Regions from separate parts of the Ectopseudomonas oleovorans genome, predicted to be linked through region 3. Evidence: riboswitches for the same ligand, from Rfam matches in the RefSeq annotation. Region 3 holds a riboswitch; each other region holds the start of a gene.
What was found. A riboswitch is a leader RNA that binds a small molecule or an ion and turns the genes downstream of it on or off. The one in region 3 is predicted to bind cobalamin.
Positions count from the first base shown of each region.

Region 1 (10,417 bases), on a different contig from region 3:
CATCCATTCGATGCCGATGGAGCCGCAACCGGCGCCGACATCCCACAGCAACTCGCCAGGCAGCGGCGCCAGGCGCGCCAGGGTGACCGCGCGCACGTCGCGCTTGGTCAGTTGCCCGTCGTGGCGGTAGGCCTCGTCCGGCAGGCCGCAGGTCGGTGGCAGCAGTTGCGCGCCGGTGTCGACCAGGCACTCCACGGCCAGCAGATTGAGATCGGCACCGCGTGGCAGGTTCCAGCTCGCGGCCAGGCCCTCGATGCGGCACTCGTCAGGCCCGCCAAGGTGCTCCAGCAGAGTCAGGCGGCTGGCGCCGAAACCACGTGCGCACAAGGCTTCGGCGACCTGCGCAGGGGTGTCACCATCGGCGCTCAATACCAGCAGGCGCGTACCGGGATAGAGACGGGCATTGAGCGTGGCGAGCGGCCGGCCGACCAAGGAGACCACCTCAGCCTCCTGCAACGGCCAGCCCAGGCGCGCCGCCGCCAGCGACACCGAAGACGGCGCAGGCAACACCTGCAACTCGTCGACCGGCACCTGGCGCGCCAGGCTGGCACCGACGCCATAGAACATCGGATCACCGCTGGCCAGCACGCACACCGCCTCGCCGCGTCGGGCCAGCAACGGCTGCAGATCGAAGGGGCTGGGCCAGGTTTCCCGCTCGCCCGTGATGCACGGCGGCAACAGCGCCAGCTGGCGCGGCGCACCGACGATGCGCGTGGCCGCCAGCAAGGCGCGACGCGCGGCCTTGCCCAGGCCGGGGTAGCCGTCTTCGCCGATGCCGACCAGGGTCAACCAGGGTTTCATCCAATGTCCTCGCACAGGCCCGACGGAGCGCCTGTCCGCGCTCGGGGCAAAGCGGGCATAATAGCGCCTTCGTCGGTGCCCTTGAGTCGATACGACTCAGTAAAGGGCCTAAGGAAACTCTGAAATAGTCGTTATTCCCGCGCAGGCGGGAATCCAGAATCTCAGTACTACCTGGGCTCCCGCCTTCGCGGGAGTGACGGTAAATGGCCATTTCAGAGTTTCCCCAAGAGGGAACACGGTAAAACCGTGGCTGCCCCCGCAACTGTAAACAGCGAGTCCAACGCAATCGGCCACTGGAAACAGGCCGCTGAAAAACGTAAGCGAGGCAGGCAAGACAAGGCAAAAACGACCGAAAAAACGCAGTTTACGTGTTGTAAATGAGCATTTTGAGGCCGTTTTTAACGCCGTATTGCCAACGCAGATAGTTTTTCAACGGCCTGTACCGGGAAGGCGCAGCGGATCAAGACCTGTCAGCCAGGAGACCTGCCGACGAACGCTGGTCGCGAGTGCCAACATCGGGCGGGGTGTACCGATGCCATGGAGTCCCCTATGGGATTTCGCTGGTTCGGTCGCCGCGTCGTTATCCACAGGTGACCGCTTGCCCACATCCGTCCGCCCTTCCGCCTGCCCCGGCCTGCTGCGCATCGTGCCTGCGCTGGACGGTGGCATCTGCCGCATCAAGCTGCCTGGCGGCGTGCTGCGCAGCACCCAGGCGCGGGCGATTGCCGAGGCAGCGCGGCAGCATGCCAGTGGCGTGCTGGAGCTTACCAACCGCAGCAACCTGCAAATTCGTGGCGTGCTCCCCGGCCAGGAAGCGCCGCTGATCGATGCCCTCCTCGGTGCCGGCCTCGGCCCGCGAGTGGCCGCCGCCGACGACGTGCGCAACCTGATGCTCAGCCCTGCCGCCGGCCTCGACCCGCAAGCGAGGCTGGACGTACGCCCGCTGGCTGGCCAGTTGCTCGACCTGTTGCAGGACACCCCGGCACTACATGCCCTTTCACCCAAGTTCGCCCTGCAACTGGACGGCGGCGAAGCCCTGGCCATGCGCGAACACCCACACGATCTATGGCTGGTCGCCGAGAACGAGCAGCACCTGCTGCTGGGCCTGGCCGGCTGCCCTGTCGAGACGCCGCTGGCGCGCATCGAAGCGACACACGGCGTAGAGCTGGTGCGCCAACTCCTGCAGCTGTTCCTCGAACTGGCGACACCCGAGCAATCGCGCATGCGCCAGTTGCTGCAACAGATCCCAGCCGACGAACTGCTGCAACGTCTGCAAGCACGTCTGGATTTTCCCTTGCAACCGGTGCCGGTCAATTGGCAGCAGAGCGCTCCGCTCGACCACGTCCCGGCTGGTATTTATCCACAGGCGCAGAGCGGCCTGTGTATGGTCGCTGCTGGCGCCCAACTAGGCCGGCTGCACGCCGAGCAACTGTTGACGCTGGCCCAACTGAGCGAGCACCACGGCGATGGAAATTTACGCCTGACGCCCTGGCAGGGCGTGCTGCTGGGCAATGTGCCGGAAGCCGCCAGCGGTGAGCTGCTGGCGGCGCTAGGCGAGCTCGGCCTGCTGACGCATATCGACGAACCGCTGCTCGGCCTGGTCGCCTGCACCGGCGCGGCGGCCTGCGAGCGCGGCCTGGCCGATAGCAAACACCACGCCCTGCACCTGGCGGAGCTGCTGCGCGAAAGCGGCGCCCGCCCGCAGGTGCATCTCAGCGCCTGCCCGCGCAGTTGCGCCAGCGCCCGCGTGCTGCCCTATACCCTGCTGGCCAGCACGCCCGACCACTACCAGCTCTATCAACGCACACCCGAGGCGCCCGGTTTCGGCCGTCTGCTGGCGCCAGCCATGACCATCGACGAAGCCGGCGCCTGGTTCGCCCGCCAACACCCCGCAGGAACCCCCGATGCTTGATTACATCCGCGACGGCCAGGAAATCTACCGCCGCTCCTTCGCCACCATCCGCGCCGAGGCCAACCTCAACGGCATTCCCGCCGACCTGGAAAAACTCGCCGTGCGGGTGATCCATGCCTGCGGCATGGTCGATGTGGTGGAGGACCTGCGCTTCTCCCCCGGTGCTGGCGCCGCTGGCCGCGCCGCCCTGCTAGCCGGCGCGCCGATCCTCTGCGATGCGCGCATGGTCGCCGAGGGCATCACCCGCCCGCGCCTGCCGGCGAACAACCAGGTGATCTGCACCCTGCACGACGCCGGCGTGCCGGAACTGGCCCGCGAGTTGGGCAACACCCGCTCGGCGGTGGCTCTGGAACACTGGCGTGAACATCTGGAAGGCAGCGTGGTGGTGATCGGCAACGCGCCCACGGCGCTGTTCTACCTGCTGGAAATGCTCGACGCCGGCGCGCCGAAGCCGGCACTGATCATCGGCATGCCGGTGGGCTTTATCGGCGCGGCGGAATCCAAGGACGCCCTGGCCGCAGACAGCCGTGGCGTGCCCTACGTGATCGTCCGTGGTCGCCGTGGCGGCAGCGCCATGGCGGTGGCGGCGGTCAACGCCCTCGCCTCGGAGGTGGAATGATGGCCGGTCGTCTGCTCGGTCTCGGCGTCGGCCCTGGCGACCCCGAGCTGCTTACCCTCAAGGCGCTGCGCCTGCTCAAAAGCGCGCCGGTGGTGGCCTATTTCGTGGCCAAGGCCAAGCACAATGCCGGCCATGGCGGTAATGCCTTCAGCATCATTGAGGAACACCTGGACGCCGCCCAACAGCGCCTACCGCTGGTCTACCCGGTGACCACCGAGAAGCTCGCCCCGCCGCTGAGCTACGAGGATGTGATCGCCGACTTCTACGACACCTGCGCGCAGCAGATCGCCCAATTACTGGACGCCGGCCAGGACGTGGCGGTGATCTGCGAAGGCGACCCGTTCTTCTACGGCTCCTACATGTACCTGCACGACCGCCTGGCCGACCGCTACAAGGTGGAGGTGGTGCCCGGCGTCTGCTCCATGCTCGGCTGCGCCTCGGTGCTGGGCACGCCGCTGGTCTACCGCAACCAGAGCTTGAGCGTGCTCTCTGGCGTGCTGCCGGAAGACGAGCTGGAACAGCGCCTGCGCGACGCCGAAGCGGCGGTTGTGATGAAGCTCGGGCGCAACTTCGACAAGGTGCGCCGCGTGCTGCGCAAGCTCGGCCTGGACGACCGCGCCCATTACGTCGAGCGCGCGACCATGGCCAGCCAGAAGATCGTGCCGCTGGACGAGGTGGAGCCGATGGATTCGCCGTACTTTTCCATGATTCTGCTGCCTGGGCAGAAATGGCGGGGGTAATCCCGTAGGGCGGGTGCAACCCGCCTGCAGCGAGCTGGCGGGTTGCACCCGCCCTACCCGTCTCAAGACCGTATACGGATGCACCCCGGGAAACCCATTCCCCGGATTGCAAGGATTTACCGCATGAACATCGTCATCCTCGGCGCCAGCGCGCTGGCCACTGCACAACGTCTCAAGGCGCTTTATCCACAGGCGGAGATCCAAGGCCTGCGCGGGCGTGCCGACGGCGCCGAGCGCCATTACGACGAGTTCGGCGAGCACCTGCGCACCCTGTATCGCGCCGGTCAGCCACTTGTGGTGCTGTGTGCTGCCGGGATCGTGATTCGCAGCCTTGCCGCGCTATTGGCCGAGAAAGGCGCCGAGCCGCCGGTGCTGGCCCTGGCCGAAGACGGCAGCGCCGTGGTGCCGTTGCTCGGCGGCCTGGCCGGGGTCAACCGCCTGGCCCGCGAGATCGCCGCGCACCTGGGTGTGACGCCGGCCATCACCACCAGCGGCGAGCTGCGCTTCGGCACCTGCCTGCTGGAGCCACCGGCCGGCTACGCACTGGCCGACCTGCAGCAGGGCAAGCGTTTCGTCAGCGATCTGCTCGGCGGCGAGACGGTACGCATCGAAGGCCAGGCGCCCTGGCTGGAAGCCGCGCAGTTGCCTGTGGATAACGCTGCAGATCGTGTAATCCACATCACCGCGCAGGCACGCCCGGCGCAGCCGGACGAACTGCTGATCCACCCGCGCAGCGCCGCCGCACTTATCGAACGCCCCGGCGCCGACCTACCGGCTCGCCTGCAGCAGGCGTATAGCGATGCCAACCTGGCGCCGCAAGCGCTGGCCGTTTTGCTCGCGGACAAAGACTGGATGGCCAATGCCGAGCTACACGCTGCTGCAGCCGAGTTGAACCTGCCACTGCGCTTTATTCACAGCACAGCCGAGCTGCCGCCCGAGCACCATGCCGGCGACGGCCTGCGCCTGCTGCTGGGCGAACAACCACTGGATATCGAACGCCTCGGCCAGCGCCGTGGCCGCCTCAGCGTGGTCGGCCTCGGCCCCGGCGCCGCCGAACATATGACGCCCGCCGTGCGCCGTGCCCTCGACGAAGCCGAAGACCTGCTCGGCTACGACACCTACGTGAAAATGGCCGGCCCGCTGCGCGCCGATCAATGCGTGCACCCCAGCGACAACCGCGAGGAGCTGCAGCGCGCCGCCCACGCCTTCGAACTGGCCGCCAGCGGTCGGCGGGTGGTGATGATCTCCTCGGGCGACCCTGGCGTGTTCGCCATGGCCGCTGCCGTAATGGAGGCGCTGGAAAACCCGCAAAGCGAGACCTGGCACAGCATCGAGCTGGAAGTACTGCCGGGCGTTTCCGCCGCCCTGGCTACCGCTGCCAAGGCCGGCGCGCCGCTGGGTCACGACTTCTGCCTGATATCCCTGTCCGACAACCTCAAGCCCTGGGCAGTGATCGAAAAGCGCCTGCAGCATGCCGCCATCGCCGATCTGGCCATGGCCTTCTACAACCCGATCTCCAAGTCCCGCCCCTGGCAACTCGGCCGCGCGCTGGAGTTGCTGCGTCAACACCGCGAACCGCAAACCCTGGTGGTGCTCGGCCGCGATATCGGCCGCCCCGCCGAAGCCCTGCGCAACCTCACCCTCGGCGAGCTGACGCCGGAGATGGTCGACATGCGCACCCTGGTGATCATCGGCTCCAGTCAGACCCGCCGCTTCCCGCGCGCCGATGGCGGCGAGTGGGTCTATACGCCGCGCTGGTATCCCGATCTGTAGGAGCCCGCTTGCGGGCGATCCAGCACCGTCGGACACCTTGATCGCCGGCAAGCCGGCTCCTACGAACGGCGCGTCTGCGCACACCTTACAGACCCACGCACCAAGTGCCGGTATCCCAACCCGTAGGAGCCCGCTTGCGGGCGATACAGCACCGTCGGACACCTTGATCGCCGGCAAGCCGGCTCCTACGAAAAGCGCGTCTGCGCACACCTTACAGACCCACGCACCAAGTGCAGATATCCCGACCCGTAGGAGCCCGCTTGCGGGCGATACAGCACCGTCGGACACCTTGATCGCCGGCAAGCCGGCTCCTACGAAAAGCGCGTCTGCACAAACCTTCTAGCCCTGCGCGTCGGACGCGCTAAGCTCGGGCGTTCACAGCAACGACAGGCAACAGGCGATGAACGCGCAATCATGGGTCGACCTCAAGCAGGATGCCGATACCGGCATCGAGGTGATCCGCGCGCATTTCGAGGGGCACGCCTACGATCCACACTGGCATGACAGCTACCTGATCGGCTTTACCGAGCAGGGTGTGCAGCAGTTTCATTGCCGCCGCGCGCTGTTCAGTAGCGTGCCCGGCCAGACCTTCTTCCTCGAACCCGGCGATATCCATGACGGCCACGCGCCGACGCCGGGTGGCTTCACCTATTCCACGCTCTACCTCGAACCAGCCTGGCTGGCTGGAAAAGGCATTGCCGGGACTGTTCGAGCAGGCACCCGCCGACTGCCTGCCCGGCGTGCGGCGCACCCAGCCGGACGATCCTGGCTTGCTGCCGTGTATTGCCAACGCCCTGCAGGCGCTGCGCGACGGCGAGCCACGCATGGTACGCGACGCCACGCTGGATGCGCTGCTGGAACGTATCTCGCGCAGTCTGCACTGGCGCCAGCGCCTGTCGGGCAACCCACAGATCGCCAGTGTGGCCCTGCGTGCTCGCAATTATCTGCATGCGCACTTTCACCAGAACATCGGCCTCGACGAACTGGCGCGATTCTGCGGCGTCGACCGGCGCCAGGGCTTCGCCCAGGGCGCTGGCCTGCAACTGATCGACCCCAAGACCTGGCTGATGAGCGTCTCGGTCACGGCGATCTTCCTCGACGGCCAGGCCTCGTTCGGCGCGGTGGCGAGCTACGCGACGCTGTTCCTGCTGGTATCGACGCCCTGCCTGCTGGTCTGGGGTGTGCTGGGCGTCGGCGGCGCGCGCCTGTTGCGGCAACCGGCCCGGCTGCTGTTGTTCAACCGCAGCATGGCCCTGTTGCTACTGGCTTCAGTGTGGCTGCCGCCGCTGGCAAGCCTGTAGGAGCGTCGCCCCGGCGCGAAGCGATTGCGGCGATGCCGCGATACCGAGCTTATCCGCAGCATTCGCCGCGGGGCGCGGCTCCTACAACGCGCCGCCCTGACGGCGGAAGGCGCCAGGCGCAACACCGAAGCGCTGGCGGAACAGCTTGCCCAGGTGACTGGCATCGCTGACGCCGATCTCGTCGGCAAGTTGCGCCAGGCTGTGGCTGGAGTTGAGCAGGCGCCAGCGCACATGTTGCAGGCGTAGCTCGTTCCAGTATTCGCGCGCGCTCATGCCCTGGCTGGCGTGGAACAGGCGATCCAGCTGACGCCGGCTGATGCCGACACTGGCCGCCAGCTGCTCGATGCCATCGGCACTGGCCAGGCCGTGGCGCATCAGGGCGATGGCGCGGTCTACATGGCGCTCGCCGCTCGATGTCGTGTGCAACGAGCGCAGCGCGTGCTGGCCGCTGCGCGTTTCGTCCACCAGCATATCGGCCAAGCCCTTGAGCGCCCGTGCCCGGCCGCTGCCCTGAGCCAGCAGTTCCACCGCCAGATCGATGGCTGCGGTGCCGCCGGCGCAGGAAATCCGCGCACCATCAAGGCAATACAGACGCTCGCGAGCCAGGCGCAGCTGCGGAAAGCTGGCACGGAATTCCGCTTCATGGCGCCAGTGCACCGCCACCCGATGACCGTCAAGCAGGCCGCAGGCGGCGAACAGGAAGCTGGCATTGTCGATCGCCACCAGCTTCACCCCAGCGCGGGCTGCGCGACGCAGCAGCTGCTGATAGGTCGGCGCCAGCGCGGCGGTGGCCTGCGCGTTGCGCCCGCCGAACAGCACCAGATAGTCGAAGTCAGCCAGATCGAGTTGCTCGGGTGTAGCCTCGATCCGCAGCGCAGCACCGCTGCTGGACAGCACATGCCCTGGCTGCAGGCCGAGAATCGTCCAGGTGCAGTAACGCTGGCGACTGTAGTCCTCGTCGTCGGCGCTAAAACGCAACTTGTCGAGAAAACCACCAAACGGCAGCAGGGCGAACTCCGGCAAGGGCAACAGGAGAAAACGCAGATCGGGGCTTTCGGCCATGTTATGTCCAGAATCAACCGTTAGATAGCCAGAATCTACCTTATTCAAGTACCTGCCGCTGACTAGACTGGCCGCGCCCAAACAGGAGACCCGCATGGCTCTAGAACTCTGGCTCGTCTACTTCGTCGCCACCCTTGGCCTGGCTCTGACGCCCGGCCCCAACAGCCTTCTGGCGCTGACCCACGGCGGGCTGTACGGCTCGCGCATGGCACTGGCCACCATCCTTGGCGGTGTGGTTGGCTTCAGTACCTTGATCGCACTGGCCATGTTCGGCCTCAGTGCGCTGCTCAAGACCGCGCCCAACGCGCTGCTGGCGCTGAAGTGGATCGGCGGCGCCTACCTGATCTGGCTGGGCGTGCAGCTGTGGCGCTCGCCACCGATGACCCTGACCCTGGCCGACAGCGGTGTGCGCCCCAGCGCCAGCCGGCTGTTTCGCCAAGGCCTGCTGTCGGCGCTGTCGAATCCCAAGGTGATCCTGTTCTACGGCGCCTTTCTACCGCAGTTCGTCGACCCGCAGCGTGGCCTGGCCGTGCAGTTCGTGGTGATGGCAGCGACCTTCGCCGTGGTCGAGTTCCTCGTCGAGCTGCTGCTGGCGTTGCTGGCCTTCCGCGTACGGCCCTGGCTGCAACGCGGCGGCCGCACCTTCAACCGCAGTTGCGGCGTGCTCTTCGTGCTGATCGGTGTAGCGCTACCGCTGGCGCGCTGAGCACGCCCGACATCAGGCCTTGAGCGCCTCGCCAATCGCGTAGTAGTGCCCGCCCGCGACGTGATGCAGGCTGCGCAGGCTCGGGTCGGCCGTTTCGAAATGCCAGCGGCCGTCGCGGAACACGCGCTCGTCCGCCCAGGCCGCGATCACCTCGCCGATGAACAGGTCGTAGGCCTGCTGGTTATGCGGCTCATCGATCAGCCGGCAGACCAGCCAGGCCGAGCAGCCGGCCACCAATGGCACATCGTGGCCTGCCATCTCGAACAACTCCACGCCAGCATGGGCCAGCTTCGCCGGATCATCGGCCAGGCTGGCACTGCCCACCGCCTGGGTCAGTTGCAGCTGAGCCACGGTCGGCACCTGGATGGCGAACAGGCCGCTGCCTTCGATCAGCGCGCGGGTGCGGGTGGCCTTGTCCAGCACCACGGTGAGTTTCGGCGGATCGAAATCCAGGGCGCAGCACCAGGCTGCCGCCATGACGTTATCCACAGCCTGATGACGCGCCGACACCAGCACGGTCGGCCCGTGGTTGAGCAGACGGTAGGCCTTGGCCAGGTCGACGGAATGAATGGACGCGCTCATGCAGACTCCTGAAAGCGAAAAAGGCGCCTGCATGCTGGCTCGGGTGAACCAGCATCGCAAGCGCCTGCAACAGCGGTTATGGATCAGAACTCCTGCGTGGTCGGACGCAGAACGATCTCGTTGATGTCGACGTCAGCCGGCTGCTCGATGGCGTAGGCAATGGCGCGTGCCACCGATTCCGCCGGAATCGCCTGCTTGTAGAAGTCGACGACGAAGTCGCGGCTCTGCTGGTGCGAGCTGCCGAACTTCAGCTCCGAATCCACCGCGCCGGGCTCGATGGTGGTGGTGCGGATGCTGCCGCCTACCTCGTGACGCAACCCTTCGGAGATCGCGCGTACGGCGAACTTGGTGCCGCTGTAGACGGTACCGCCCGGGCTGAACACCTTGATCCCGGCCACCGAGGCGATGTTGATGAAGTGCCCGGCGTTCTGCTGCTGGAACACTGGCAGCGCCGCGGCGATGCCGTACAGCACGCCCTTGATGTTGATGTCGATCATGCGCTCCCACTCCTCGACGCGCACATCGCTCATCGGTGCAATGGACATAAGACCGGCGTTGTTGATCAGCACATCGACGCGGCCGAAGGTGTCCAGTGCGCCCTGGATCAGTGCCTTGACCTCGTCGGCGCGGGTCACGTCGGTCTGGTAGGCCACGGCCTCGCCACCAGCGGCAACCAGTTCGCTGACCAGTTGCTCGAGACGCTCTTTGCGCCGTGCGCCCAGCACCACCTTGGCGCCCAACTTGCTCAGATGACGGGCGGTGGCTTCGCCCAGGCCGCTGCTGGCGCCGGTGATGACCACGACCTTGCCGGAAATATTGTTGCTCATGGGTAAGCCCTCTCTCGATTGATTGGAGTGTCCACGCCATACGCCGGACATGAGCTCACGTTATAGGCGATTCCCGTTTCAATGAATGGAAGAG
Region 1 covers NZ_JAOCLK010000024.1:40,532-50,948, forward strand. Annotated here, with positions in the region: gene cbiE (precorrin-6y C5,15-methyltransferase (decarboxylating) subunit CbiE) at 1-801, opposite strand, end outside; cobalamin riboswitch at 982-1,306, shown strand; gene cobG (precorrin-3B synthase) at 1,400-2,713, shown strand; gene N5J71_RS13610 (precorrin-8X methylmutase) at 2,706-3,332, shown strand; gene N5J71_RS13615 (precorrin-2 C(20)-methyltransferase) at 3,332-4,072, shown strand; gene cobJ (precorrin-3B C(17)-methyltransferase) at 4,196-5,845, shown strand; partial or broken gene N5J71_RS22645 (AraC family ligand binding domain-containing protein) at 6,246-6,503, shown strand; gene N5J71_RS13625 (LysE family translocator) at 6,460-7,146, shown strand; gene N5J71_RS13630 (GlxA family transcriptional regulator) at 7,228-8,208, opposite strand; gene N5J71_RS13635 (LysE family translocator) at 8,303-8,914, shown strand; gene N5J71_RS13640 (flavin reductase family protein) at 8,927-9,496, opposite strand; gene N5J71_RS13645 (SDR family oxidoreductase) at 9,580-10,323, opposite strand.
Region 1: it holds a riboswitch for cobalamin, as region 3 does, so the genes downstream of both, cobG (precorrin-3B synthase) here and cobO (cob(I)yrinic acid a,c-diamide adenosyltransferase) in region 3, are expected to answer to the same signal.

Region 2 (10,417 bases), on a different contig from region 3:
GTGGTGAGGCGCGAGTTCACTGAGTTGGATGCCTGGGGCGAGGCGCTGCTTCTGTAGGGCGGGTGAAACCCGCCAATGTCGGTCTAGCGGGTTACACCCGCCCTACGCTTGCCGTTGCGCTGCTAGACTGCCGGCTCTTTTGGAGACTGTCATGAGCCAAGCCCCTTACGCGCGCATCCTGTTCATCGGCCCCGGCCTGGGGCGCGGTGCATCGTCCGAGCGTCTGCAACAGCGTACCGAAACGCTGCTGGGTGAGGCGCATCTGCATGACACGGAACAGGACGGCTTCTGGCAGGCCATCATCGAGGCGCCACGCCCGTTGCTGGTGGTCGATCTGGAGCCACGCGCCGATGCCGCGCACCGCGACTGGCTGCGCGAGTGCATCGCCGAACGCGGTAACGGGAGCGAGGTATTCGTGGTTTGCAGCGCCATGGAAGATGCCTGGCTCGATGGCCTGGGCGCACTGCTGGCGCATCGTCAGGCGCATCTGCCCTGCAGTGACGTGCCGCCCGTGCCTGCGCACCACGCCTGGTCGCAGATCCCGCCACACGCCCAACGCCTGCTGCTGTGCAATGGCCCGCGCTGCACGCGCAAGGGCGCGCTGGGCCTGTGGAAAACCCTGCGCCAGCGGCTCAAGAGCGCTGGCAAGCTGGAGTGCGAGGGCGGTGTGCATATCACCCGCAGCCAGTGCCAGTTTCCCTGTGACCTGGGCCCGACCGCGAGCCTTTATCCACAGGGCGAGTGGTACGGCATCAAGGACGAGGCGGCGGTGATCCGTCTAGTCGATGAGCGCCTGGTGGCGGGTAGGGCGTTGCCGGAGTTGCGCATCGATGAGCAGGGCAACAATTAGCAACTCGGATTACGCCTGCGGCCAATCCAGGCTACGAGCAGTCGCCGCTAAAGCGCCTCCCGCAATTGCCCCCGCGCCTTGACTTGAGCGGGTGTGGGTGGTCATATCCGCCCCGCTTCAGGTGTCTCACGCCGCCGCGCGTGAGGTGAAACGGGAAGTCGGTTGAAGTCCGACGCTGCCCCCGCAACGGTAAGCGAGCGACCGCATCGATACGCCACTGTGCGCCCCGCGCATGGGAAGGCGATGCGTTCATGACCCTCGCAAGCCCGGAGACCGGCCTGGAGTCGTTTGTGTCTGGCAACCCGCGGTGGGCGGGCGTTGACTCCAGTAGGGCGCCCCGTGCCCCTGTCTGCTGTTGCGCATTTCCATCGGATTGCCGTGCCTTTTCTCTTTGCGATGGAAGCAATATGGCGCGCTATCCCCTGTTCCAAACCTGTGCATCGTTCGCGTTGCTATTGGCTGCTTCAGCCATGGCCAGCGCCTCACCAGTCGATCTGCCTGACGTCACCGTCCAGGCGCACGTTGTCGAGGAAGGCGAGAGCGATCTGCATACGCATACTACGTCCGGCTCGCGCCTGGAGCTGTCGGCGCTGCAAACACCGGCCAGCACCACCAGCCTCAGCGGCGCGGAGGTGCGCGAACGCAACAACCGCAGCGTGCAGGATGCTGTGACGCGCACGCCGGGTATCAGCAGCATCGGCTCGCCCGGCAATGGCGGCACCGCGCTGTCGGCGCGCGGTTTCACTGGCCATGCGGCGACCATGCAGCTGTACGATGGCACCCGTCAGTACGTCGGCGCCGGCACCATGACCTTCCAGCTGGTCGACGCCAACGTCGCCTGGCAGGCATTGCCGGACGTGCGCCTGGGCCTGGAACTGAACAACCTGTTCGACCGCCAGTACGCCACCAGCGCCAGCAGCGACGGCGAGCAGTGGTATCTGGGGGCGCCGCGTTCGTTCTTCGTCACCGCGGATTACAGCTTCTGATGACTCCGCGTTTGCGTATTCAGGCGCTGGCCTGGTCGCCCGATGGCCAGCGTCCGCTGCTCGACGGCATCGACCTGGACGTTGGTGACGGCGAGCTGCTGGGGCTGATCGGCCCCAACGGCAGCGGCAAGACCAGCCTGCTGCGCTGCGCCTATCGCTTCCAGCGGCCGTGCAGCGGCAGCGTCGAGCTGGGCGGCGAGGCGCTGTGGCAACGCCCGCCGCGCTGGAGTGCGCAGCGCGTGGCCGTGGTGCTGCAGGAATTTCCGCAGGACTTCGGCCTGCGTGTGGAGGAGGTGGCGGCCATGGGGCGCACGCCGCACAAGGGCTTGTTCGATGGCGACGATGCCGAGGATCGCCGTCTGATCGACGAGGCGCTGGCACGCGTTGGCCTCGGCGGCCTGGCGCAACAGCCGTTCGCGCGACTGTCCGGTGGCGAGAAACAACGCGCGCTGTTGGCCCGCGCCTTGGTACAGCAGCCGCAGTTGTTGATCCTCGACGAGCCGACCAACCACCTTGACCCGCGTTACCAGCTGGAACTGCTGCGGCAGATCAAGGCGCTGGGCCTGGCGACCCTGGCCAGCTTCCACGACCTCAACCTGGCGGCGGCCTTCTGCGACCGCCTCTGCGTGCTGGATAAGGGACGCCTGGTGGCCGTCGGTACACCCGCTGAGGTGCTCACTGCCGAGTTGCTGCAGCAGGTGTTCGGCCTGCAGGCGCTGGTCGATACCCATCCACTGGCGGGTCATCCGCGTATTACCTGGATCGTTTGATGAAGCGTTTACGCACGGTTGCATCTGTAGGAGCGAGCTCTGCTCGCGAACCTTGGGGAACGACAGAAGCTTCGCGAGCAAAGCTCGCTCCTACTCTCATTGGCGCGATCCTGCTGGCGTTGGCCAGCCCCGCCTGGGCCGTCACCGTCACCAGTTGCGACCGTCAGGTGACCATCGAGCAGCCGCCGCAGCGGGCGGTCAGCCACGACATCACCCTGACCGCCATGCTCCTGGATCTTGGCCTCAGGCAGCGCATGGTCGGCTACAGCGGCATCAGCGGCTGGAAGACCGTCGAGCCGGCCATGCAGGCGCAGCTCGATGGGCTGCCCGAACTGGCCGCACGCTATCCGTCGCTGGAGAATCTGCTCGATGCCGACGCCGACTTCTTCTTCGCCGGCTGGAACTACGGGATGCGCATCGGCGGCGAGGTCACCCCGGCCAGCCTGGCGCGCTTCGGCATTCCGGTGTACGAGCTGAGCGAGTCCTGCGCGCACGTCACGCCTGGCCGCGTCGCCAGCCTGGACGATGTTTACAACGACCTGCGCAACCTCGGCCGCATCTTCGCCGTCGAGGATCGTGCCGAGACCCTGGTACAGGGCATGCAGGCGCGGGTAGCGGCGGTAAGTGCGCAGCTCGGTGAGCAACCGACGCGACCGCGGGTGTTCGTCTACGACAGCGGCGAGGACCTGCCCTTCAGTGCCGGCCGTTTGGGTATGCCGCAGTCGCTGATCGCCGCGGCTGGTGGGCGCAACGTGATGGACGGCGTAGCGGCCAACTGGATGCAGGTGGGCTGGGAGGCCGTGGTCGAGCAGGACCCGGAGCTGATTCTGATCGTCGATTATGGCGAACGCACGGCGGCGCAGAAGCGCGATTTTCTCCTGCAGCACCCGGCGCTGCAGGGCGTCACGGCGATTCGCCAGCAGCGCTTCGTGGTGCTCTCCTATCTCGCCGTCACACCGAGCCTGGACAACGTCGCCGCCATCGAAACCCTGGCTGCCGCGCTGCATCCCGAGGCCTTCGCGCAGTGACGCGTTTTCGCTTGCTGCTGCTCGGCCTGGCGGTATTGCTGGCGCTGTCCTGTGCGCTGTCGCTGGTCTTCGGCGCGGCTCAGGTGCCGCTGGAGCGCGTGCTGGCAATACTCGCTCGGCAGCTGTTCGGCATCGAGCCCGCAGTGGCGGTGAGCGTCGGCCAGGACAGTATCGTCTGGCAACTGCGCGCGCCACGGGTGCTGCTCGGCGCGCTGGTGGGCGCCGGGTTGGCGCTGGTGGGTACGGCGCTGCAGGCGGTAACGCGCAACCCGCTGGCCGACCCGCACCTGCTTGGCGTCAGCTCTGGCGCAGCCTTCGGTGCGGTGCTCGTGGTGCTTTACCTGGGCGAGTTTGCCGGGATGCTCAGCCTGCCGCTGGCGGCCTTCGTCGGCGCCATGGCGAGCATGCTGCTGGTGCTGGCGATTGCCAGTCGCGGTGGTCGGCTGCACAGCGAGCGCCTGCTGCTGGCCGGAGTGGCGGTGTCGTTCGTGATGATGGCGGCGAGCAACCTGTTGCTGTACCTGGGCAACCCGCATGCGGCCAGCTCGGTGCTGTTCTGGATGCTCGGCGGCCTCGGTCTGGCGCGCTGGGAGCTGCTCTGGCTGCCGGCGCTGTGCCTGTTGTTGGCGCTGGTCGTGCTGCTCGGCCTGGGCCGCGCGTTGAACGCGCTGATGGCCGGCGAGCAGAGCGCGGTGAGCCTGGGCCTGGAGCCACGGCGGGTGCGCCTGCTGGTATTCGTGGTGGCCTCGCTGCTCACCGGCGTGCTGGTATCGCTGTCCGGCGCCATCGGTTTCGTCGGGCTGATGCTGCCGCACGTGGCGCGCTTTCTGGTCGGCGCCGAGCACCGTCGCGTGCTGCCGGTGGCGGCGCTGCTGGGGGCGCTGTTCCTGGTCTGGGTCGATGTCGCCGCGCGCACCTGGCTGGCGCCGCAGGATCTGCCCATCGGCATCGTCACCGCCGCCATTGGCGGAGCGTTCTTCGTAGCCCTGCTCAGGCGCCGCTAGTCGCCAGGATCGAACTGCTGCAAGGGCGCAAAGGTCATCTAAGCTAGTCTCCATAACACAGACTCCTGGCCAGGAGGGATGCCCATGCTCGCGCAACTGCCCACCGCACTTCGTGATCTACGACTACCGCTGCGCCTGAAGTTATGGGACGGCAAGCAGATCGACCTTGGGCCCAAACCCAGGGTGACGCTGGTGGTGAAGGATCCCTCGCTGGTCACGCAATTGGCCCATCCCAGCCTGGATGCATTGGGCGCTGCCTATGTCGAGGGACGGGTGGATCTGGAAGGCCCCATCGAGGAGGCCATCGAGGTTGGCGATGCGCTGAGCACGGCGCTGCTCGGGGATGAATCCACACCAGCTGAGCCATACGCCGCCCACGACAAACGCAGCGACGCCGAGGCCATCAGCTACCACTACGACCTGTCCAACGAGTTCTACCGCCTGTGGCTGGACCGCGACATGGTCTACTCCTGCGCCTACTTCGAAACCGGCCAGGAAGACCTGAACCAGGCCCAGCAGGCCAAGCTGCGCCACCTGTGTCGCAAGCTGCGCCTGCAGCCGGGTGACAGGCTGCTCGACGTCGGTTGCGGCTGGGGCGGCCTGGCGCGTTTTGCCGCGCGCGAGTTCGACGTCGAGGTCTACGGCATCACCCTCAGCCAGGCGCAGCTGGAGCTGGGCCTGCAGCGCGTGGCCGAGGAAGGCCTGGAAGGGCGCGTGACCCTGGAGCTGCTGGATTACCGTGACCTGCCGCAGGACGGCCGCTTCGACAAGGTGGTCAGCGTCGGCATGTTCGAGCACGTCGGCCACGCCAATCTACCGCTGTACTGCCAGCGTCTGTTCGGCGCGGTCAAGGCCGGCGGTCTGGTGATGAACCATGGCATCACCTCGCGCTTCACCGACGGCCGTCCGGTCGGTCGTGGCGCCGGTGAGTTCATCGACCGCTACGTGTTCCCGCAAGGTGAGCTGCCGCACTTGGTGACCATCAGCAAGGCGATTAGCGAGGCCGGGCTGGAGATCGTCGATGTCGAGAGCCTGCGTCTGCACTACGCGCGCACCCTGCAGTTGTGGAGCCAGGGTCTGGAGCGACAGTTGCAAGCCGCCGCGCAGTGGGTGCCGGAAAAGTCGCTGCGCATCTGGCGTTTGTACCTGGCTGGCTGCGCCTATGGCTTCCAGCATGGCTGGATGAACCTGCATCAGATCCTGGCGGTGAAGCCGCGCGATGACGGCGGTCATGATCTGCCGTGGACCCGTGCTGACCTGTATTCGTGATGGAGTAACATGCGGCTCGTATTGATCCCGCGAGCCGCCTATGCCCTTGCCGCAACAGCATCGTTACCGCGTACTGCTCACCGTTCTGGTGATTGCCGCCGGCTTGCTGGTGAGCCTGTGGCTGGGCGGGCGTTATGCCGAGCAGCGCGCCTGGGACGAGCGCAGCGTCGAGGCGCGCGGGCAGTTGCAGCTTTATGCCCAATCCATTCGCACCCTGGTCGAACGCTTCAGCTCGGTGCCCGAGGTGCTGGCGCTGGACAGCGACATCCGCAGCCTGCTGCGCGCGCCACATGATCGCCAGTTACGGCTGGCCCTGAACCAGCGCCTGGAGCGCCTCAACGCCGCCGCTGGCTCCACGGTCCTGTACTTGCTAGATGCCCAGGGCGAAACCCTAGTGGCCAGCAACTGGCGCGACTGGAGCAGCTTCGTCGGCAATAACTACGCCTTCCGTCCCTATTTCCAGAATGCGCTGCGCGAAGGTGGTGCCCGTTACTTCGCTGTCGGTGTGACCACCGGCATACCCGGTTACTTCCTGTCCCATGTCGTACGCGACGAGGATGGCAGCTTGATCGGTGTGTTGGTGGTCAAGCTGGAGCTGGAGGAATTGCAGCGCGAATGGGTTGACCAGCCCGGCGTGCTGCTGGTGGCCGACAGTCACCAGGTGGCGATCCTCAGCAATCGTCCGGCCTGGCGTTTCCGTACCTTGCAGGCCCTGGACGACCAGGCGCGCGCCGAGCTGATCGACGTGCGCAAATACGCCGAGCAGGCGCTCAAGCCCTTACCCAGCCGGGTTCATCGCTACATCGACGACGAGACGGCCTGGACGCGTATGGACGGCCCCGATGGGGCGCGCGATTACCTCTGGCAGCGGATGACGTTGCCCGATGAAGGCTGGACGCTGCATCTGCTCAGCGATCCCGGAAACCTGGCCGATGCTCGCCTCAGCTATCGCCTGGCTGCTGCCGGGGTATGGATGACCTTCGCCTTCCTGCTGTTGTTCCTCTTCCAGCGGCGCAAGAACCAGCGTTTGCAGGCCGGCATCCGCGAGCGCCTGGAGCGCGAGGTGGCCCTGCGCACCGCCGAGCTGCGCCAGGCCCAGGAAGGCCTGGTGCATGCCGCCAAGATGGCCGCGCTGGGGCAGATGTCGGCGGCGCTGGCGCACGAGATCAACCAGCCGCTGACCGCCCTGCAGATGCAGCTCGGCAGCCTGCGCCTGCTGCTCGACAGTGGTCGGCCGGAAGCGGTGCGCGATGGTCTGCAGCGTATCGATGGCCTGCTGCAGCGCATGGCGGCGCTGACCGGCCACCTCAAGACCTTTGCCCGCAAGACCCCGGCCGGCCTCAGCGAGCGCCTGTGCCTCGGTGATGTGCTGGAGCAGGCCCTGCAGCTGTTGGCGCCGCGCATGCGCAGCGAGCAGGTGGAGCTGCGTACGCAGATCGACGACGAGGCCGAAGTGCTTGGCGATGCCATCCGTATCGAACAGGTGATTCTCAACCTGCTGCACAACGCCCTCGATGCCATGGCCGAGAGCGAGACGCGCATCCTCCTGGTGCGCATCGCCCGCGAAGACGATGGCTGCCTGCTCAGCGTCGAGGACAGTGGCGGCGGCATTGCCGAGGAAACCCTCGGTCGCGTGTTCGAACCCTTCTTCACCACCAAGCCGGTGGGGCAGGGGCTGGGGCTCGGGCTGGCGGTGTCCTACGGTATCGTGCGCGATCTCGGCGGCACGCTGGAGGCGCACAACGGCGAGCTGGGTGCAGTGTTTACCTTGCGTTTGCCCGCTGCGCCGTAACCCGGATTGCTGCGCGTAGGCCTTGTAGGAGCCCGCTTGCGGGCGATGCTCCGCGCCACAAAGGCCTATCGCCGGCAAGCCGGCTCCTACACGGGGCATATCGGTGGGCCTGGGGTGGGTTGGTGCTCGCTGCGCGGCGCTGCCTGATCGTAGTGTGCGCGGTGCGCACCGGTCGCTCCCCCGGATCGTATTCGTCGGGCTACACTGCCCGCCGTTCTCAAGAGGAGGTGCCATGAGCGCTCAGGTCATAGTGGTCGACGACGAAGCGGCGATTCGCGAGGCGGTACAGCAGTGGCTGGAGCTGTCCGGTTGCGACGTACGTACCTGCGCCAGTGCGGCCGAAGCCTTGGCTTTGGTCGACCGCGACTTCCCCGGCATCGTCGTCAGCGATGTGCGCATGCCCGGCACTGATGGCCTGCAACTGCTCGACAAGCTGCTGCAGATCGACAGCGACCTGCCGGTGATCCTCGTTACTGGCCATGGCGACGTGCCCATGGCGGTGCAGGCACTGCGCCAGGGCGCCTATGACTTCATCGAAAAACCCTTCACCCCCGAGCGCCTGCTCGACAGCGTACGGCGTGCCTTGGACAAGCGCCGCCTGGTCTGCGAGAACCGCCAGCTACGCCAGCAGGTGGCCGACAAGGGCCGCATCGAAAGTCAGTTGATCGGCATTTCGCGGCCCATGGAAAACCTGCGCCGGCAGATCCTCGAATTGGCCGGTACTTCGGTCAACGTCCTGATCCGGGGGGAGACCGGCAGCGGCAAGGAGCGCGTCGCGCGCTGCCTGCACGACTTCAGCGCGCGCGCGCGCAAGGCCTTTGCCGCGCTCAACTGCGCGGCGATTCCCGAGACCATCTTCGAAAGCGAGCTGTTCGGTCACGAGAGCGGCGCCTTCACCGGCGCCCAGGCGCGGCGCATCGGCCGTATCGAGCATGCCGATGGCGGTACCCTGTTTCTCGACGAGGTGGAGAGTCTGCCGCTGGCGCAACAGGTCAAACTGCTGCGCGTGCTGCAGGAAAAGACCCTGGAACGCCTCGGCTCGAACAAGAGCATCCAGGTCGATCTGCGAGTGATCAGTGCGGCCAAGCCGGATCTGCTCGACGAGGTCAAGGCCGGGCGTTTCCGCGAGGACCTGGTGTACCGCCTGAACGTCGCCACCCTGCATATTCCGCCGCTGCGCGAGCGCCGCGAGGACATTCCGCTGCTGTTCGAACATTTCGCCTATGAGGCGGCGCTGCGTCATGGGCGCGAAGCGCCGCCACTGGCGCCGAGCGAACTTGCTCGGTTGCTCGGCCATGACTGGCCGGGCAACGTCCGTGAGCTGATCAACGCCGCCGAGCGCCATGCTCTCGGCCTGTCCAGCCCGCCGCCGGCCGAGCGCTTTGCCGGCCAGGCGCTGGCGCAGCAGATGGAAGCCTTCGAGGCGCAGTGCCTGCACAACGCCTTGCTGCAGTGCCAGGGCAACATCGCCGCGGTGATGGAAATGCTGCAGCTGCCGCGCCGCACCCTCAACGAGAAGATGCAGCGCCATGGCCTGGCGCGTGGTGAATACCTGCCTGGCGGCGAAGAATGAGCACGCGCTGTAGGAGCCGGCTTGCCGGCGATCTTGGGCGGGCTGCTCACCTTGGGATGTTCTGAAAAGACCACCTATCGTCACTCCTGCGAAGTCGGGAACCCTGGTGATTTGTAGATTCTGGGTGCCCGCCTGCGCGGGCATGACGGTTTCCCTTGAGCTGTGGGAGCCCCGCCCCGGGGCGAAGCTTTTATTTCGGGATGGCTGCAATTCGCCGCGAGGCGCGGCTCCTACAGGGCGCGTGACGTGATAAGCGGAATTTTGCCGACCCTGTCACGGATGTAGGCGATTTCCCGCTCAATGACCCATCGGTCTCTATATAAAACCCCTCTATCTCGGGCGTTTTAGGCCCTGGCACGGCATCTGCTATGACAGTCACAGCCGTGCAGCATCTTGCTGACGCGGCGACCATAAAAACGACAAGAGGTCAGCCCATGAACTGCCATGCCCCTCGCGCCATGCCGCATTCGCTGCCGTGCATGGGCCGCCTTCCTACCGCGCCCGCTGCGGCTCTTGTCCGACGCTGTGCCCTGCGCTGCTGATCGCGCAACGTCGACGTCGCCTGTGCGGCGTCGTCTAGAGTGAAACTCTGCATATAGCCAATAACAACGACGGAGATACTTCCATGCGACTGACCAAGAAAATCAGCCTGTTCGCCGCTGCCGCGGCCATCACTGCCAGCACCGCAGTGCTCGCTGCCCCGACTTTCATCAACGTGCTCACCGGCGGTACCAGCGGTGTGTACTACCCGATTGGCGTGGCCCTTTCGCAGCTGTACAGCAATGGCATCGAAGGCTCCAAGACCTCGGTCCAGGCGACCAAGGCGTCGGTGGAAAACCTCAACCTGCTGCAGGCCGGTCGCGGTGAGCTGGCCTTCGCTCTGGGTGACTCGGTCGCCGATGCCTGGAACGGCGTCGAAGACGCCGGCTTCAAAGTGCCGCTGAAGAAGATCCGTGCCATCGCCGGTACCTACCCGAACTACATCCAGATCGTTGCCAACGCTGAATCCGGCATCAAGACTCTGGAAGACCTCAAGGGCAAGCGCATCTCCGTCGGCGCGCCGAAATCCGGCACCGAGCTGAACGCCCGCGCCATCTTCGAAGCCGCTGGCCTGAGCTACCAGGACATGGGCAAGGTCGAGTTCC
Region 2 covers NZ_JAOCLK010000024.1:28,784-39,200, reverse strand. Annotated here, with positions in the region: gene N5J71_RS13590 ((2Fe-2S) ferredoxin domain-containing protein) at 152-850, shown strand; cobalamin riboswitch at 953-1,146, shown strand; gene N5J71_RS13585 (TonB-dependent receptor plug domain-containing protein) at 1,258-1,836, shown strand; gene N5J71_RS13580 (ABC transporter ATP-binding protein) at 1,836-2,606, shown strand; gene N5J71_RS13575 (ABC transporter substrate-binding protein) at 2,606-3,634, shown strand; gene N5J71_RS13570 (FecCD family ABC transporter permease) at 3,631-4,638, shown strand; gene cfaB (C17 cyclopropane fatty acid synthase CfaB) at 4,723-5,907, shown strand; gene N5J71_RS13560 (sensor histidine kinase) at 5,948-7,699, shown strand; gene N5J71_RS13555 (sigma-54-dependent transcriptional regulator) at 7,932-9,272, shown strand; gene N5J71_RS13550 (TAXI family TRAP transporter solute-binding subunit) at 9,898-10,417, shown strand, end outside.
Region 2: it holds a riboswitch for cobalamin, as region 3 does, so the genes downstream of both, N5J71_RS13585 (TonB-dependent receptor plug domain-containing protein) here and cobO (cob(I)yrinic acid a,c-diamide adenosyltransferase) in region 3, are expected to answer to the same signal.

Region 3 (10,417 bases):
TGCCGTCGAGTTGCTCGAATTCGTAGAAGCCGGATTCTTCATCGAACTGGGGTTTGTCTACCGTCTGTATTTCACGCCCGTCATTCAGGGTGATCACCGACGGCGTGGAACAGCCGGCCAGCACAGTGAAGCCGATTGCCATCAGCAGGGCGGGGATTATCCGTTTGGTCATGGTGTGTCTCCTTGGGTGCTAAAGAGGTGCTATACCCTCGCTCAGACGTGAAACTGTCGTATGAGTTCCGCGCAGGGCTTCTCGCTTCAGCAAGGCGATATGCCGTTCGCGAGCGTTTCCGGTGTGTTCAGGTTGGCCAGGCGGGCATCTTCCAGCGTGCAGTCGACGGCGATGGGGGCTAGGTTGTCGAACCAGCGTTGCGGGCTGCGTTCACCGGATTGCCAGGCGTGTTCCAGATCGTCTCTGAGCCCCGTGGGCAACAGGCAGAACAGTGGCTGCCAGTAGTTGCCCTGGCGGATCACCACCGGCCGGCTCCCCGCGTGGGCAAGCAGTGACTCGATCAGTGCACGGTCCACCAGGGGGGCGTCACAGGGCAGCACCAGCATGTGCTCGTGGCGTGCCGCGGCCATGCCTGCGCGGATACCCGCCAGTGGCCCCTGAAAGTCCTGATCATGATCTGCGACCAGTTGGTCGGCATAAGGCGCATAGCGCTCGGTGTTGCGGTTGCAGGAGATGATCAGGTCGTCGCTCAAGGGTCTGGTCAGGTCATGCAGCCAGGCGATCAGTGGGCGGCCGCGCCAGTCCAGCAAGCCCTTGTCACGGCCACCCATGCGCTGGCCTCGGCCGCCGGAAAGCAGCAGCACCGAGCAGGGGGGTAGTGGGTTGGATACGGGCATGCGGGCGGTCTCCGAAGACAGGCTGTGTGATATAACAGCGCCCATTCTCTCCCAATTGGATGCCTGCCATGAACCATAAGGCCGATGCGGTTTTCGTGCCGCTGAACATTGCCGTGCTGACCGTCAGCGACACGCGCACGCTGGAGACCGACACCTCGGGTCAACTGCTGGTCGACCGCCTGACCGCCGCTGGCCACCAGTTGGCCGCTCGCGTTCTGCTCAAGGATGATCTGTACAAGATCCGCGCCCAGGTAGCGACCTGGATCGCCGAGGATCAGGTACAGGTCGTGGTGATCACCGGCGGTACCGGTTTCACCGGGCGTGACAGCACGCCGGAAGCGGTCACCTGCCTGCTGGACAAGCAGGTTGATGGTTTCGGTGAGCTGTTCCGGCAGATCTCCGTGGCCGATATCGGCACGTCCACCATCCAGTCGCGTGCGCTGGCCGGTCTGGCCAACAGCACCCTGGTGTGCTGCCTGCCGGGTTCGACCAACGCCTGCCGCACTGCCTGGGACGGCATCCTCGGTGAGCAACTGGATGCGCGCCATCGTCCCTGCAACTTCGTGCCGCATCTGAAGCAGGTGGGCGCCTGCGAGACGCACGGATGAGTGGTTGCGATCATCCCGGACTGTTGCCTATGGAGGCGGCGCTGGAGCGCCTGCTGGCTTTGGCAGAGGCGGCGCCCATCGAGCAGAACGAGCTGGTTGCTCTGGCCGAGGCCGATGGACGGGTGCTGGCCGAGCCACTGATTGCGGCGCTGGATTTGCCGCCATGGGCCAACAGCGCCATGGACGGTTATGCGCTGCGCCTGGCTGATTGGAGCGGCCAGCCTCTGCCGGTCAGTCAGCGTATTCAGGCCGGGACTGCGCCTGTGTCGCTGGAGCCGGGTACCTGTGCGCGCATCTTCACCGGTGCGCCGCTGCCGGCAGGTGCCGATACCGTCGAAATGCAGGAGAACGTCGAGCTGGATGAGGCGGGGCGGGTGCATTTCCGTGAGCCACTGAAAATTGGCCAGAACGTTCGAGCTCAAGGTCAGGAAACCCGCGTCGGCGAAGGTGTGTTGCCAGCCGGTACGCGCCTGGGGCCTATCGAGCTAGGGTTGGCGGCGTCTTTGGGGGCGGCGCAGCTTTCGGTGCGCCGGCGTCTGCGCGTTGCGGTGCTGTCTACTGGCGACGAACTGGTAGAGCCGGGTCAGGCGCTTGGCCCGGGGCAGATCTACAACAGCAATCGGCGTCTGCTGATTGCCTGGTTGCAGCGGCTGGGCTGCAGCGTTGTGGATGCGGGCATCTTGCCCGATGATCTGCAGCGTACCCGCGAAGCGCTGGGGGCCTTGGGCGAGGTCGATCTGATTCTCTCCACGGGTGGCGTTTCGGTGGGGGAGGCGGATTTTCTCGGCATAGCCCTGCGCGAGGCGGGCGAACTGGCGCTGTGGAAATTGGCGATCAAGCCAGGTAAACCGCTGACCTTCGGCCACTATCAGGGCGTTCCGGTAATAGGTTTGCCGGGCAACCCGGCCTCGACACTGGTCACCTTCGGACTGCTGGCGCGTCCTTACATGTTGCGTCGTCTTGGGGTGCAGCGGGTCGAACCACTGGGCTTCGCGGTGCCGGCAGGTTTTACCTGGGCTAAGCCGGGTATGCGCCGTGAGTACCTGCGCGCGCGTCTGGAGCATGGGCGCGTGGTGCCCTATGCCAATCAGAGTTCCGGCGTTTTGCGCAGCGCCGCCTGGGCCGAAGGGCTGGCCGAGGTCATGGAAGGCAGTACGCTGGCCGAGGGAGATATGCTGCGTTTCATTCCGCTCAGCGAGATTCTCGGCTAGGTTTCCGAGTCGCCCGACCATGCAGATGGTTGGGCGCTTTAGATGAAATGGCGAGACCACTGAGTCACAATTCTGTCGATAGAATTTGCAAATTAGCGTTATAGAAGGCATAGTCGCGGACTTGTTAAATTCACTCGACACGGTCGTGCCCATGCTAAAACGCTTCGCACCCCTCGTGCCTATTGCACTCACAGTCTTTCTCGCTGCCTGTGCCGGCCATGCGCCGCAGACGCAACCGCAGCAACCGATCAGCGATGCAGCAGTCGAACCTGTGACTCGCCTGATGATCGAGCAGGATGAACCTGCCGATGATGAGATCAACGCGCTGATCGACGATCAACCCTATGAAATGCCGCAACTGGCCGACAGCCTGCTCGATCTCGGGCGTTCGCTGATCGGTACCCGTTATCGCTACGGCGGTAGCTCGGTACAGTCAGGTTTTGATTGCAGCGGTTTTATCGGCTACCTGTTCCGCGAGGAAGTCGGCCTGGAACTGCCGCGTTCCACGCGTGAGCTGATCAACCTCGATGCGCCGAAGGTGGCGCGCGCCGATCTGGAACCGGGTGATCTGATCCTGTTCAATGATCGTGGTCGTGGTCGCGTCAGTCATGCCGGCATCTACCTGGGTGATGATCAGTTCATCCACTCCAGCAGCAGCCGCAGCGGTGGTGTGCGCATCGATAGCCTGGATGACAGTTACTGGAATCGCAGCTACCTGCAAGCCAAGCGCGTACTGGCGCTGGCGCCAGTGGACGATCAAGTCGCAGCCAGGCGTCATCCCTGATGTTTCACGGCGTAACCCCAGGGTTGCGCCGTTCGTCGTGTCTCGGGCAGAGTAGGGCGCATTCAGGCTCAGGATCGCCTCGCTTATGCCCGTCACGACCCGTGTCGCTGTAATTTCTCTTGTTCTGCTACTGAGTGCCTGTAGCAGTCGCGCCCCTTCTCCTCAGCCTGCCTACACGCCGCCAATTGCTTCTTCGTCCTATCAGGGCGGTGCCGAAGATGTGCTGTTTCGCGCGCTTGGCCTGGTTGGAACACCCTATCGCTACGGTGGTAATACACCGGATGGCGGTTTCGACTGCAGTGGCCTGATCGGCTATGTCTATCGTGATGCCGCTGGCATCAGCCTGCCGCGTTCTACTCGTGAGCTGAGTGCGATGCGTACGCCAGATGTTCGTCGTGACGCCCTGCAAAGTGGTGATCTGGTGTTCTTCGCCACCAATGGCGGGCGCGCTGTCAGTCATGCCGGTATCTATGTGGGGGATGGGCGTTTCGTGCATGCGCCGTCCAGTGGTGGCACGGTTCGTCTGGACAGCCTCGATAACGTCTACTGGCAGCGTGTCTATCTCGACGCCAAGCGTGTTATCACTCCAGAGCTTGCTCGCAACCCCTGAGCTTTCGTTTATGGCCGACCCCATTCGCCTGCCGCCTCAACCTGAGGCCTGCGAGTTTTGTGCACGGCCTGTGGCCTTGACCCGCCATCACCTGATTCCCAAGTCACTACACGACAAGGCTTACGTACAGAGGCGGTATCCTCGTCAGGAACGAATTACCGCCACGCTGTGGCTCTGCCGTGCTTGTCATAACCAGATCCACCGGCTGTTCAGTGAAAAGGAGCTGGCGCTGACCTTCAACAGTCGCGAGGCCTTGTTGGGAGATGAGCGCCTGCGTACCTTCGTCGAGTGGCTGGCGAACAAACCGCCAGGTTTCACACCCAGGCATTGAGTGGCGTTGGCGTTGACGCGCAGGGCTGCCAGCCTCTACCCTGCGCGCCTTGCTTCAGGTGCCCCGAGTCGCTGTGAGTGGCGGCCAAGGGGTGAAACAGGGAAGCCGGTTCCAATGCCGGCGCTGCCCCCGCAACGGTAGGTGAGTCAAACGCTGCTTAAGCAGACCGTGTGAAAACGTAGCGAGCGAAGGTCAGGCAAGGCAAAAACAGGCGAAAAATGGTCGGAGTCGCGCTCGACTTTACGAGCTGTAAATGAGCATTTTGATCGGACTCGCGCACGAGACTGTTTTTAACGCCGCATGGCCGAGCGCAGTAGTTTTCACGCAGTCTGCAAAGCCACTGTGCTATGCACGGGAAGGCGCGGCGTCGAACCCATGGTTCGCTCACAAGCCCGGAGACCGGCCTGTCGCAGTTTCACGGCATCGCGGAGGGCGCTGTCCGGCTAACGCTCCGGTTTGACCGGGGTGTTCGTGTTTTTTCGTCTTCCGCTCGCCTGACCAGCCATTGGCGCCTGGATGAGTGCGTGCGGATCATCGCGATTCTTCCTCATTGCCGTTCGTACTGTTCGATGAACAGGCGGCGCGGGTGCCTGACGTACAGGAGCACAGCATGAGCGAATCGACCGACCGCGATGCCCGCCACAAGGCGCGCATGCAACGCAAGAAAGCCCTGATCGACGAAAAGATCGCCCAGGCCCAGGATGAATACGGCCTGCTGCTGGTGCACAGCGGCAATGGCAAGGGCAAGAGCAGCAGCGCCTTCGGCATGGTCGCGCGCGCCCTGGGTCATGGCATCAAGGTCGGCGTGGTGCAGTTCATCAAGGGTGCGGCCAGCACCGGTGAAGAAACCTTCTTCCGCCGTTTTCCCGAGGAAGTCAGCTATCACGTGATGGGCGAAGGCTTCACCTGGGAAACCCAGGATCGCCAGCGTGATATCGCCAAGGCTCAGCAAGCCTGGGCGGTGGCCCAGCGCCTGCTCAGTGATGAGTCGGTCGGCCTGGTGCTGCTGGACGAGCTGAACATAGCCCTCAAGCATGGCTACCTCGAACTGGACGCGGTGCTGGCCGATATCGAAGCCCGGCCGCTGTTGCAGCATGTGGTGGTGACCGGGCGCGGCGCCTTGCCTGGGATGATCGAGGCGGCTGACACCGTCACCGACATGAGCATGGTCAAGCACGCATTCAAGTCCGGGGTAAAAGCACAGAAGGGCATCGAATTCTGATGACCACACGTCACTGTCCGGCACTATTGATCGCCGCACCAGCTTCCGGTCAGGGTAAGACCACCGTCACCGCCGCGCTGGCGCGCCTGCATACGCGTCAGGGGCGGCGGGTTCGGGTGTTCAAATGCGGCCCGGACTTTCTCGATCCGATGATCCACGCCCGCGCCAGTGGCGCGCCGGTGTATCAGCTCGATCTGGCCATGGTCGGTGAGGCGGAAAGTCGCCGACTGCTGTGGCAGGCCGCCGGCGAGGCGGACCTGATCCTGATCGAAGGGGTGATGGGCCTGTTCGACGGCAAACCCTCGGCGGCCGATCTGGCACGCCACTTTGGCGTGCCGGTGCTGGGGGTGATCGACGGTGCGGCGATGGCGCAGACCTTCGGCGCCCTGGCCCACGGGCTTGCCACCTTCCAGCCTAACTTGCCCTTTGCCGGGGTGCTCGGTAACCGCGTTGCCAGCACGCGCCACGGCGATATCCTGCGTGATGCGCTGCCAGCGAGCATTCGCTGGTTTGGCGCCTTGCCGCGTAGCGCCGCGGTGGAGTTGCCCAGCCGCCATCTGGGGCTGGTGCAGGCCGGCGAGTTGGCCGATCTGGATGCACGCCTGGACGCCGCGGCCGATGCGCTGGCGGCCAGTGCCAACGTCGACCTGCCGCCTGCGGTGAGCTTCGCCGCGCCGCAGTTCGATGAGCTGGCGCCGCTGTTGGCTGGGGTACGCATCGGCGTGGCGCGCGACGCGGCGTTCGCCTTTCTCTATCAGGCCAATCTCGATCTGTTGCAGGCGCTCGGCGCTGAGCTGCATTACTTCTCACCGCTCGCTGATCGTGAGCTGCCGCAGGTGGACAGCCTTTATCTGCCGGGCGGTTATCCGGAGCTGTACCTGGCCGAGCTGGAGGGCAACCAGCCCATGGCCGCGGCGATTCGTGCTCATCACCAGGCCGGCAAACCCTTGCTCGCCGAATGTGGCGGCATGCTCTATCTGCTTGATGAACTGCGCGACAAGCAAGGTGCCAGCGGGCGCATGCTCGGCCTGCTGGCGGGCAGCGCCGCCTTGCAGCCACGGCTGACCGCCCTGGCCTTGCAGCAGGTGACGCTGCCCGAAGGCGAGCTACGTGGCCACAGTTACCATCACTCGCGGCTGGAAAGTCCCTTGCAGCCTCTGGCGCTCGGTCGCTGCCCGAACGGCAAGCCGGTGGCTGAGGCGGTTTATCGCCTGAGGCGACTCACGGCCAGCTATATCCACTTCTACCTGCCGTCCAACCCGGAGGCGGCCGCCGCGCTGTTACGTCCATGAGCGAGCATGCCTTCAGCCATGAGGAGCGCGCGGCGGTGTATCGCGCCATCGCCGAGCGCCGCGATATGCGTCATTTCAGCGGCGGCGAGGTGCCAGCCGAGGTCCTGGCGCGGCTGCTCGAAGCCGCCCACCACGCGCCGAGCGTTGGCCTTATGCAGCCTTGGCGCTTTGTGCGCGTCAGTGACCCGCAACTGCGTGAGTCCATTCATGAGCTGGTGGAGGCCGAGCGGGTGCGCACTGCCGAGGCCCTCGGCGAGCGCAGTGACGAGTTCATGCGGCTGAAGGTCGAAGGTATTCGCGACTGCGCCGAGCTACTGGCGGTGGCGCTGATGGAGGGCCGCGACGCGCATGTCTTTGGACGACGCACCCTGCCGGAAATGGATATGGCCTCGGTGGCCTGCGCCATTCAGAATCTGTGGCTGGCTGCGCGTGCCGAAGGGCTCGGGCTCGGTTGGGTATCGTTGTTCGACCCCGAAGCGGTGGCCGCATTGTTGGGCATGCCGGCCGGTAGCAAGCCGGTAGCGCTGCTGTGCCTGGGGCCGGTTCAGGCCTTTTACGAAAAGCCGATGCTGGTGGAGGAGGGTTGGGCCACGCCCCGACCGCTATCGGAGTTGTTGTTCGAGAATCGATGGGGATCATCTGGTGAGTGAACGATGAGCCTGGCGCTGATCACCTGCGTCGGCGTGGCGCTGGACGCCGTGCTGGGCGAGCCCAGGCGCGCGCATCCGCTGGTCGCCTTCGGTCGCCTGGCAGGGCGCCTGGAGCAGCGCTTCAACCCGGCCGGTGGCGGCTGGCGCAGCCATGGCGTAACGGCCTGGTGCCTGGCGGTGCTGCCGCTGACCCTGCTTACCTGGCTGTTGGTGCACCTGACCTCGCTTGGCTGGGCGGTGGAGATCTTCGCTCTGTACTTCGCCCTTGGCCTGCGCAGCCTGTACGAGCATGCGCAGCCGGTGGCCCGCGCGCTGCGTCTGGGTGATCTGCGGCTTGCGCGTGAGCGCGTCGGCTGGATGGTCAGCCGTAATACCGCCGAGCTGGACGCAACCGGGGTGGCCCGTGCTGGCACCGAATCGGTGCTGGAGAACGGCTCCGACGCCGTGTTCGCCGCCTTGTTCTGGTTCATCGTCGCTGGCGCGCCGGGCGTCGTCTTGTACCGTCTGAGCAACACGCTCGATGCCATGTGGGGCTATCGCAACGAACGCTTCGAGCGTTTTGGCTGGGCCGCGGCGAAGATCGATGATGTGCTCAATTACATCCCGGCGCGCCTGGTGGCGCTGACCTATGCGCTGCTTGGGCGTACTGCCCTGGCCCTGCGCTGCTGGCGCCGGCAGGCGCCCTTGTGGGACAGTCCCAATGCTGGCCCTGTTATGGCCGCTGGTGCCGGAAGCCTGGCCATTAGTCTGGGCGGTGCAGCGGAGTATCACGGCGAGGTGCATGAACGCCCACAACTGGGCGAAGGCCCACCGCCGCGGGCGCGGGATATCGAACGGGCGATGAACAGGGTTATCGCTGGGGTTGGCTTGTGGCTGTTATGCCTGATCGTCTGGGAGGTGCTGGGTGCTTGAACATGGAGGTCGTCTGCGCGCAGCGTCGCAGCGCTATGGCATCCCGCTGGAGGACTGGCTGGATCTGTCCACCGGGGTTGCACCCTACGGTTGGGATCTGCCGGCCGTCCCTGGTTCGGCCTGGGCGCGCCTGCCTGAAACGGACGATGGCCTGGAGCAGGCCGCGCGCGATTATTACGGCGCCGTCAGCCTGCTACCGGTAGCAGGCTCGCAGGCGGCGATCCAGGCCCTGCCACGTCTGCGCGCGCACAGCAGCGTGGGTATCCTCGCACCGACCTATGCCGAGCACGCTGCCGCCTGGCGACGTGAGGGGCATCGGGTGATCAAGCTGAGCGAGGGTTCGGTGCATCGCGCGCTGCCGCACCTGGATGTGTTGCTGGTGGTCAACCCGAACAATCCGACCGGCCGCCTGATCGAGCCGGCGCGCCTGCTCGACTGGCACAATGAACTGGCCGAGCGCGGCGGCTGGCTGGTGGTCGACGAAGCCTTCATCGATTGCACGCCGGAGCACAGCCTGGCCGCCTACAGCGACATGCCGGGGCTGATCGTGCTGCGCTCGTTCGGCAAGTTCTTCGGCCTGGCCGGTCTGCGTCTGGGCTTTGTCCTGGCCGCACAGGCCTTGCTGGATGAGCTGGAGGCGCTGCTCGGGCCCTGGGCCGTCAGCGGCCCGGCGCGCAGCGTGGCGCTCAGCTTGTTGGTCGATGGTGAGGGGCAGCGCCGCCAGCGTGAGCGCCTGCTGGCTGACGGCGAGCGCCTCAAGGCGCTGCTGCGTGACTGTGGCTTGCCGTCGACCGGTGGCTCATCGCTGTTCCAGTTCTGCTGCACCCGTCGCGCCGTGCCCTGCGCCGAGCTGCTGGCGCGGCGCGGCATTCTGGTGCGGCTGTTCGCCGAGCTGGACAGCCTGCGCTTCGGCCTGCCGGCCGACGAATGTGGCTGGTTGCGTCTGGAGCAGGGGCTGCTTGAGTGCGCGCCGATGCTGGCGAACCTCGAGGAAACGCCCTGATGCCGACCTTGATGGTGCAGGGCACCACCTCCGACGCCGGCAAGAGCACGCTGGTGACGGCACTGTGCCGCTGGGCGCGGCGCCAGGGCATTTCCGTGGCACCGTTCAAACCACAGAACATGGCACTCAATTCCGCCGTGACCGCCGACGGCGGCGAGATCGGCCGCGCGCAGGCGGTGCAGGCACAGGCCGCCGGCCTGGAGCCGCACACCGACATGAACCCGGTGCTGCTCAAGCCCAACAGCGACATGGGTGCCCAGGTGATCATCCACGGTCGCGCCATCGGCAACATGCAGGCGCTGACCTATCACGGCTACAAGCCGGTGGCCATGGCAGCGGTACTGGAATCCCATGCACGGTTGCTGGAGCGCCATGAACTGGTGCTGGTCGAAGGCGCCGGCTCGCCCGCCGAGATCAACCTGCGCGCCGGCGACATCGCCAACATGGGCTTCGCCGAAGCGGTGGATTGCCCGGTGATTCTGATTGCCGATATCGACAAGGGCGGCGTGTTCGCCCATCTGGTCGGCACCCTGGAACTACTCAGCCCGAGCGAGCAGGCGCGTGTCCAGGGCTTCGTGATCAATCGCTTTCGGGGTGACATTGCGTTGCTCAAACCGGGGTTGGACTGGCTCGAGCAGCGTACCGGCAAGCCGGTGCTCGGCGTGCTGCCGTATCTGATGGATTTCCACCTGGAAGCCGAAGACGCCGTCGATACCCGCCAGCAGGCCAAGGACGAACAGGCCTTGCGCGTGGTGGTGCCAGTATTACCGCGCATCAGCAACCACACCGATTTCGATCCGTTGCGCCTGCACCCACAGGTGCAGCTGACCTTCGTCGGGCCGGGGCAAGCCATTCCCCCGGCGGATCTGATCATCCTGCCCGGCTCCAAGAGTGTGCGCGCCGATCTCGCACGGCTGCGCGAGCAGGGCTGGGACGCCGCCATTG
Region 3 covers NZ_JAOCLK010000012.1:60,813-71,229, reverse strand. Annotated here, with positions in the region: gene N5J71_RS08710 (YgdI/YgdR family lipoprotein) at 1-172, opposite strand, end outside; gene mobA (molybdenum cofactor guanylyltransferase MobA) at 259-849, opposite strand; gene moaB (molybdenum cofactor biosynthesis protein B) at 918-1,457, shown strand; gene N5J71_RS08695 (molybdopterin molybdotransferase MoeA) at 1,454-2,668, shown strand; gene N5J71_RS08690 (C40 family peptidase) at 2,820-3,452, shown strand; gene N5J71_RS08685 (NlpC/P60 family protein) at 3,538-4,062, shown strand; gene N5J71_RS08680 (hypothetical protein) at 4,073-4,393, shown strand; cobalamin riboswitch at 4,433-4,568, shown strand; gene cobO (cob(I)yrinic acid a,c-diamide adenosyltransferase) at 5,004-5,615, shown strand; gene N5J71_RS08670 (cobyrinic acid a,c-diamide synthase CobB) at 5,615-6,907, shown strand; gene bluB (5,6-dimethylbenzimidazole synthase) at 6,904-7,557, shown strand; gene cbiB (adenosylcobinamide-phosphate synthase CbiB) at 7,561-8,469, shown strand; gene cobD (threonine-phosphate decarboxylase CobD) at 8,462-9,472, shown strand; gene N5J71_RS08650 (cobyric acid synthase) at 9,472-10,417, shown strand, end outside.